DNA from 2 places in the Nonomuraea muscovyensis genome. Region 2 is predicted to be linked to the other one. Evidence: predicted binding sites of a transcription regulator. Region 2 holds the regulator's gene; the other holds the start of a gene.
The links. Region 2 encodes HspR, which represses chaperone genes until heat shock. Its sites were predicted from a motif close to ANTTGAGTCNNNNNGACTCAANT; they were not measured.
Positions count from the first base shown of each region.

Region 1: a site for HspR is predicted at 1,779-1,801, ahead of lon (endopeptidase La). Genes of this name have one in related genera too.

Region 1 is NZ_JACHJB010000001.1:66,161-70,579, forward strand. Features, by position in the region: gene lon (endopeptidase La) at 1-1,765, opposite strand, end outside; gene FHU36_RS00310 (ABC transporter substrate-binding protein) at 2,011-3,309, shown strand; gene FHU36_RS00315 (branched-chain amino acid ABC transporter permease) at 3,392-4,419, shown strand, end outside.
Region 2 is NZ_JACHJB010000001.1:3,248,765-3,253,183, forward strand. Features, by position in the region: gene clpB (ATP-dependent chaperone ClpB) at 1-2,170, opposite strand, end outside; gene FHU36_RS15440 (heat shock protein transcriptional repressor HspR) at 2,176-2,526, opposite strand; gene dnaJ (molecular chaperone DnaJ) at 2,530-3,711, opposite strand; gene grpE (nucleotide exchange factor GrpE) at 3,733-4,359, opposite strand; gene dnaK (molecular chaperone DnaK) at 4,359-4,419, opposite strand, start outside.

The DNA.
Region 1 (4,419 bases), 3.2 Mb from region 2:
ACGACTCGGGCACGAACCGCGGCCGGCCGAGGTAGCCGACGAGGCCCTCGGCGTCCACCCGGACGGGCAGCTCGTCCTTCGCGGCGACCTTGCGCAGGATGCGGGCGACCGAGCGCTCCAGCGACCGGACCCCGGCCTCGCGGGTGTATTCGGCGGCGAGCCTGCGCAGCGCGGCGTCCTCGACGGTGACCTCCTCGGTCGTCAGGCCCGCCAGTTCGAGCTGCCGGGGCAGCAGGTGGTCGCGGGCGATGGCGACCTTCTCGTCCTCGGTGTAGCCGTCGAGGGTGACGACCTCCATGCGGTCGAGCAGCGGCCCGGGGATGGCCTCCAGGACGTTGGCCGTGGCCAGGAAGAGCACGTCGCTCAGGTCGAGCTCGACTTCCAGGTAGTGGTCGCGGAAGGTGTGGTTCTGCGCCGGGTCGAGCACCTCGAGCAGCGCCGCGGTCGGGTCGCCGCGGTAGTCGGCGCCGACCTTGTCGACCTCGTCGAGCAGCACGACCGGGTTCATCGAGCCGGCCTCGCGGATGGCGCGGACGATGCGGCCGGGCAGCGCGCCGACGTAGGTGCGCCGGTGGCCGCGGATCTCCGCCTCGTCGCGGACGCCGCCGAGTGCGACGCGGACGAACTTGCGGCCCATCGCGCGCGCCACCGACTCGCCGAGCGAGGTCTTGCCCACGCCGGGAGGACCGGCCAGGGCGAGCACGGCGCCGCTGCGGCGGCCGCCCACCACGCCGAGGCCCTTGTCCTGGCGGCGCTTGCGCACGGCCAGGTGCTCGAGGATGCGGTCCTTGACGTCGCTCAGGCCGGTGTGGTCGGCGTCGAGCACGTCACGCGCACCGGTGATGTCGTAGTTGTCCTCGGTGCGCTCGTTCCACGGGATGTCGAGCACGGTGTCGAGCCAGGTGCGGATCCAGCCGGTCTCGGGCGACTGGTCGGAGGTGCGCTCCAGCTTGTCGACCTCCTTGAGCGCGGCCTCGCGCACCTTGGCGGGCAGGTCGGCGGCCTCGACGCGGGCGCGGTAGTCTTCCTCCTCGCTCTCCGCGGAGTCGCCGTTGAGCTCCTTCAGCTCCTTGCGGACCGCGGCGAGCTGCTGGCGCAGCAGGAACTCACGCTGCTGCTTCTCCATGCCCTCCTGGACGTCCTTGCGGATCGTCTCGGCCACGTCGAGCTCGGCCAGGTGCTCGCGGGACCACTCCACCAGGCGGGCCAGCCGGTCGGCCGGGTCGGCCGCCTCCAGCAGCTCGACCTTCTGGGCCGTGGTCAGCCACGGGGTGTAGCCGGAGCTGTCGGCGAGCACGGAGGGGTCGTCGATCTGGTTGACCTGGTCGACGACCTGCCAGGCGCCGCGCTTCTGCAAGATCGTGGTCGCCAGGGCCTTGTACTCCTTGGCCAGCTCGTGGGCGCGCTCGCTCACCGCGACCTGGTCGACGGTGATGGCCTCCACCCACAGCGCGGCACCGGGGCCGGTCGTGCCGGTGCCCACGCGCACCCGGTCGACGCCGCGCACCACGGCGGCGGGCTCGCCTCCCGGCAGCCTGCCCACCTGCTCGACGACGGCCTGCACGCCGACCGCGCCGTAGCGACCGTCGATCCGGGGAACGAGGAGCACCCGCGGCTTGTTACGCCCGGATGCGCGGCTCGACGACTCGGCCGCGTCGATGGCTGCCCGCACCTCGGAGTCGGACAGGTCCAGCGGCACCACCATGCCCGGCAGCACGACCTCGTCATCGAGCGGCAGGACCGGCAGGATCAAGCTCTCACTCATGCGAACTCCAAAGGGTTGAGTTATACAGACTCAATTCATCAGAGCCTCCGGATGTTCCCTTGCTTGCCGATGTTCGCTCACAGCGAGCGTAATCATGTAAGACGACCAGTGGCATGCCTGTATGGGCATGGCGTGGCTGCGAACACGCATTAGACGGGCATGTGTCGTCAGGCGCATCCTCGACCTACATCAAGCGTCTTGCCGGCTGGGGGGACAGGGCGAACGCAGCCGATCTGGAGCACCACATGAATCGAAGACTGACAGGCCTGGCGGCCGCCGTCGCGGCATCCCTGATCCTCACCGGATGTTCCGACGGGAGCGATCAGCAGCGTGCGGCCGAGCCCGCGAAGAAGACACAGATCTACCTGGTCGACGGCAACACCACCCAGTACGGCGACGAGTTCACGGCCGGCACGTTCGACGGAGTGAAGGGCGTCATCCCGGGCGGCCGGTCGACCGACGAGTTCCGCGAGCGGCTGCTGGCCGCCGACCCCCGCCTGAAGGACTTCGCCTACGCGGTGGAGTCGTACGACTCGGTGATCGTCACCGCACTCGCGGCGGAGGCCGCCGAGAGCGACGGCGCGAAGGCGGTCGCCGCCAGGATGCGGGACGTCTCGAACGCGCCGGGCGAGAAGTGCACCACCTTCGCGGCCTGCTCGAAGCTGCTCAAGGACGGAGCCGAGATCGACTATGACGGGCTGAGCGGCCCGATCGACCTCAACAGGACCGGCAGCCCGTCGGCCGCCTCCGTCGGCGTCTTCCAGTACGGGAAGGACAACACCTACCAGGCCGTCGGCTACGAGACGGGCAAGGCGTCCGCCGACCCCGATCCCCTCCCCGCGCAGGGGATCAGTGGAGCGGGCACCCCCGGCGACGGCCGGCTGGTGCTCGGCTCCCTCCTGCCGCAGACCGGTGATCTCTCCTATCTCGGCCCGCCGATGTCGGCCGGGGTCAAGGTGGCCGTCGCCGAGCTGAACGACCACGGCGGGGTCCTGGGCGAGGACGTCAAGCTGGTCGCCGGGGACTCCGGTGACGGAACCCCCAACATCGCGCCCCAGGAGACCGACAAGCTCCTCGACCAGGACGTGGACGTCATCGTCGGCACGGCCTCGTCGAGCGTCTCCCTCAGCGTCCTCGACAAGATCGTGAACGCGGGAGTCCTCAACATCTCACCCTCGGTGACGTCCCCGGAGTTCGACACCTTCCCCGACAAGGGGCTCTTCTTCCGCCTGATGCAGTCGGACGCGCTGCAGGGCGGTGTGCTCGCCAACACGATGTCGAACGACGGCTACACCGACATCGCGATCCTCGTCCGGCAGGACGCGTGGGGACAGGGCCTCGCGGCGGGCATCAAGGCGTCGTTCGAGGAGTCGGGAGGCAACGTCGTCGCCACCCGCTTCTACGCCCCGGACTCGGGCGGATTCACCGCCGAGGTGAACGCCGTCAAGGCGGCCGATCCGGACGCCATCGCACTCGTCGGGTTCGACGAGACCAAGAAGATCGTGCCCGAGCTGATCAAGGCCGGTCTCTGGATGGGTCGGTAGCACGACCCGCGGTGCCGTGCGCCGGAGGCGACACCCCGGCGCACGGCCCGGAATCCCCATCTCACCAGCACCTGGAGTTCCCGTGCGGTTGCGTCCTGCCCTCTGCCTCGTCCTGCTCGTCGTGGCCCTGTTCGGCGCCGGCTCCACGGCGGTCGCGGCGGCTTCCACCGTCGGCACGGCCGCGCTCACGGCCCGCGGCGACGACCCCGAGACCGTGAAGGTCACCGGCAAGCTGGTCAACCGCGACGACACGGGGTCGACGCCGGTCGGCGGCGGCAAGGTGACGGTGACCGGCGCGTCGGGCGCCGAGTACTCCGCCACCAGCCGGCCGGACGGCGGTTTCTCCGTCGAGGTGCCGTTCGAGGTCGGGCCCCTCTCGATCGAGCTCGACGAGCGATCGCTCCCGGATGGCGTCACCCTGCGCGAGGGCGGGCGCAATCCGATCACCAGGACGGTCTCGGGGACGCTTCCGCTGACGGTCACCTTCGTCCTGGGCAAGGGCGACCGTCAGACGATGAGCTGGGCCGACCAGATCCCCCAGAGCCTGTTCAACGGCCTCTACTTCGGCCTGATCATCTCGCTCGGCGCGCTGGGGCTGTCGCTGATCTTCGCCACCACCCGGCTGACGAACTTCGCGCACGGCGAGATGGTGACGTTCGGCGCACTCGTGACGTACGCGCTCAACGTGACGGGGATCGACATCTGGCTGGCCGGTCTCCTCGCGGCGGGGCTGGCCGGCGTGTTCGGGTTCGCGCAGGACCGGTTCTTCTGGCGGCCGATCCGGCGGCGAGGGACCGGCGTCCTCGCCATGATGATCATCTCGATCGGTGTCCAGTTCATCCTCCGCAACGTCTACCAGTTCTTCACCGGCGGGCGGACCGAGACCTACCGCCAGTACACGACGCCGGAAGGGCACCGGCTCGGCCCGATCACGTACTCCGTCCGCGACGTGGTCTGCGTGGCGATCGCGCTGGTGCTGGTCGTCGGTGTGACGATCGCGCTCCGGCGGACCCGGCTCGGGCGGGCGACCCGGGCGGTGGCCGACAACGCGGCGCTCGCCGCGACGACGGGCATCAACGTCAACCGGGTCATCACGACCGTCTGGTCGGT
Region 2 (4,419 bases):
ACTGCGAACCGAGGTTGGAGGTGAGGATGAGGATCGTGTTGCGGAAGTCGACCGTGCGGCCCTGCCCGTCGGTCAGCCGCCCGTCGTCGAGCACCTGCAGCAGGATGTCGAAGACCTCGGGGTGCGCCTTCTCCACCTCGTCCAGCAGCACCACCGTGTACGGGCGGCGCCGCACGGCCTCGGTGAGCTGGCCGCCCTCCTCGTAGCCGACGTAGCCGGGAGGCGCGCCGACCAGCCGGGCCACGCTGTGCTTCTCGGAGTACTCGCTCATGTCGATGCGGGTCATCGCCCGCTCGTCATCGAACAGGAACTCCGCCAGCGCCTTGGCCAGCTCGGTCTTGCCCACACCGGTGGGGCCGAGGAACATGAACGAGCCGGTCGGCCGGTCGGGGTCGGCGATGCCGGCCCGGCTGCGCCGCACGGCGTCGGACACGGCCTGTACGGCCTGCCGCTGCCCGATGAGCCGCCTGCCCAGCTCGTCCTCCATGCGCAGCAGCTTGGCCGTCTCGGCCTCCATCAGGCGGCCGGCCGGGATGCCGGTCCAGGACGAGATGACCTCGGCGATGTCGTCGGGGCCGACCTCCTCCTTGACCATGGCGTCCTCGGGTGGCGCGGCCTCGGAGGCCTCCCGCAGGGCCTGCTCCAGCCGGGGCACCTCGGCGTACATGAGCCGCGAGGCCGCCTCGAAGTCGCCGTCGCGCTGGGCCCGCTCGGCGGCGCCGCGCGCCTCGTCGAGCTGCTTCTTCAGCTCGCCGACCTTGTTGAGCCCGGCCTTCTCGCGCTCCCAGCGGCCGACGAGGGCGTTGAGCTCCTCCTGGCGGTCGGCCAGCTCCTTGCGGAGCCGTTCGAGCCGCTGGAGGGACGCCTCGTCGGTCTCCTTGGACAGCGCCAGCTCCTCCATCTTCATCCGGTCGACGTTGCGCTGGAGCTGGTCGATCTCCACGGGCCGGGAGTCGATCTCCATGCGCAGCCGCGAGGCGGCCTCGTCGACCAGGTCGATGGCCTTGTCCGGCAGGAAGCGGCTGGTGATGTAGCGGTCGGACAGCGCGGCGGCGGCGACGAGCGCGCTGTCGGCGATCTGCACCTGGTGGTGGGCCTCGTAGCGGCCCTTGAGCCCGCGCAGGATCGCGATCGTGTCCTCGACCGTCGGCTCGCCCACGTACACCTGCTGGAAGCGGCGCTCCAGCGCCGGGTCCTTCTCGATGCGCTCGCGGTATTCGTCGAGCGTCGTGGCGCCGATCATGCGCAGCTCGCCGCGGGCCAGCATGGGCTTGAGCATGTTGCCCGCGTCCATCGCGCCCTCGGCGGCCCCCGCGCCGACGACGGTGTGCAGCTCGTCGATGAAGGTGACGATCTGGCCGTTGCTCTCCTTGATCTCGGAGAGCACCGCCTTCAGCCGCTCCTCGAACTCGCCGCGGTACTTCGCGCCCGCGACCATCGCGCCCAGGTCGAGCGAGATGAGCCGCTTGCCCCGCAGCGACTCGGGCACGTCACCGGCCACGATGCGCTGGGCGAGGCCCTCGACCACGGCGGTCTTGCCGACGCCGGGCTCGCCGATCAGCACCGGGTTGTTCTTGGTGCGCCGGGACAGCACCTGCACGACCCGGCGGATCTCGGAGTCACGGCCGATGACCGGGTCGAGCTTGCCGCTGCGGGCCCGCTCGGTCAGGTCGACACCGTACTTCTCCAGCGCCTGGTAGGTGTCCTCGGGCGTCTCGCTGGTGACGCGGGCGTGGCCGCGGACCTTCTCGAACGCGTCCAGCAGCGCCTGCGGCGTCGCCCCCTGCGCCTTGAGCAGCTCGGCCACCTGGCCGCCGTCGGTGGCCAGGCCCACGAGCAGGTGCTCGGTCGAGACGTACTCGTCCTCCAGGCGCTTGGCGCGCTGGGCGGCGGTGTTGATGACGGTCAGGAGCTGGCGCGAGCTGGACGGCGCGCCGACGGTCGAGCCCTGCGCCTTGGGCAGCGCCGCCAGCAGCTCCTCCGCCCTGGTGCGCAGCGCCTTCCAGTCGGCGCCCACGGCCTCCAGGAGGGGGACGGCGGTGCCGCCCGTCTGGTTGAGCAGCGTCGTGAGCAGGTGGGCCGGGGCGATCTCGGGGTTGCCTTCGGCGGCGGCGCGCCGCATGGCCCCGGAGAGCGCTTCCTGGCTCTTCTGGGTGAGCTTGTAGTCCATCTGTTCTAGGCCCCCGGTGGCAGCTCGTAGCGGATCAGCGCCTTGACCATCTGCATCTCGGCGCGCAGGCGGAGAACCTCCTCGCGCAGCCGCAGAGCTTCGTTCTCCAGCTCCAGGATCCGCTTGATGCCGGCGAGGTTGATGCCCTCCTCCTGGGAGAGGCGCTGCACCTCGCGCAGCTGGACGATGTCGCGTGTCGAATAGAGACGGCCGCGCCCGGCCGTGCGACCCGGGCAGACCAGGCCGAGCCGGTCGTACTGCCGCAACGTCTGCGGATGCAGGCCCGACAGCTGGGCGGCCACCGAGATCACATAGACGGGAGTGTCGTCGGACAGGTCGAAATAGTTGGCGTCCATCGGCTACTCGCTTCTGGCTCTCTGAATGAGATCAGCCCGCGGGTCGTCCTCCGCGGTCGCGGTGGCGAACTCCGTCAGGAGTTCGCGTGACTTGTCGTCGAGCGTCTTGGGCACCAGCACCTCGACGGTGGCGAGCAGGTCACCCTTGGTGCCGTCCTTGCGGGCGACGCCGCGGCCGCGCACCCGGAAGGTGCGGCCGTTCGGCGTGCCGGCGGGGACGCGCAGCGTGACCGGCAGGCCCTTGAGGGTGGGCACCTTGATCTCGGCGCCGAGCGCGGCCTCCGTGAACGTCACCGGCACGGTGATCGTGAGGTTGTCGCCGCTCCGCCCGAACACCGCGTGCGCCTTGACGTGGGTCTGGATGTAGAGGTCACCCGCGGGCCCGCCGTTCTCGCCCGGGGCGCCCTTGCCCTTGAGCTTGACCCGCTGGCCGTCGGCCACCCCCGCCGGGATGCGCGCCTGGATCGTGCGCGTGCTCTTGGCCCGGCCGCTGCCCTCGCAGACGGGGCAGGGGTCGTCCACGAGCAGCCCACGGCCCTTACAGTCGCGGCAGGGCTCGGAGAAGGCGAAGTTGCCGAGGTTGCGGCTGGCCGCCCCGGTGCCCTCGCAGGTGGGGCAGACCCGTGGGGTCGTGCCCGCCTTGGCTCCCGTCCCGCTGCACGCCGTACAGGCGGCCGAGCTGGTCAGCCGTAGCGACACCGTGGTGCCCTCGGCCGCCTCGGTGAAGCTGAGCGTGACCTCCGACTCGACGTCCTGGCCGCGGCGCGGCCTGGTGGTCCTGGTCGTGGTGCGGGCCGAACCGCCCCCGCGGTTGAACAGCCCGCCGAACAGGTCGCCGAGACGGTCTCCGCTTCCGGCGCCGCCCGGCTGACCGGCCGTGCCGCCGAAGAGGTCACCGAAGTCGAACGGGAACCCGCCACCGCCGGGACGCTGGCCGCCCATCCCGGACCCGAACAGCGTGCGCGCCTCGTCGTACTCCTTGCGGCGCTTGCCGTCGGACAGGACGTCGTAGGCTTCGGAGACCTCCTTGAACTTGGTCTCCTTGGTCGTGTCGCCCTGGTTGGTGTCCGGGTGATACTGCCTGGCCAGCTTCCGGTAGGCCTTCTTGATCTCGTCGGCGGTGGCGGTCTTGGGCACACCAAGGACGGCGTAGTAATCCTTCTCCAGGTAGTCCTTGGTGCTCATCTATGGCCCTTCGTCCTTTGGTCAGTTGTCGTCGTCAGCGGACGCCGAGGGGGCGTCCTCGGGCTCGGCCACGGCCACCCGGGCCGGGCGCAGCACCCGGTCGCCCATGCGGTAGCCGAGCTGGAGCACCTCGACCGCGGTCGGCTCCGTCACGTCGGGCGAGTAGCTGTGCATCAGCGCCTCGTGGACGGTCGGGTCGAAGGGCTCGCCCTTCTGTCCGAACGGGCTGAGCCCCAGCTTGGTGAGCACCGCCTCCAGAGACTCTGCCACCTTGGCGAAGCCGCCGGTGAGCTCGCCGTGGTCGCGGGCCCTGCCGATGTCGTCGAGCACCGGAAGCAGCTCCGTCAGCGCGCCGGCCACGGCCTGCTCGCGCACGACGACGCGGTCACGCTCGACGCGCCTGCGGTAGTTGGTGTATTCGGCCTGGAGGCGCTGCAGGTCGGCGGTGCGCTCGGCGAGCTGGGCCTTCAGCTCGCCGTCGTCGCCGACCGGCCCCGCCCCGGTCGCGCCCGTGTCGGCCGGTGTCTCCGTGGGCTGCTCGGCCTTGCCATCCGAGCCGAGCCGCGCCTGGCCCGTCTCCGGGTCGATCTTGCGGTTGTCGCGGATCACCGGCTCGCTGTGCTCGTGGCCGTTGTCACGAGGCGGCATCACTTGTCCTTCTTCGGCTCGTCGTCGACGATCTCGGCCTCGACGACGTCGTCGTCGGCC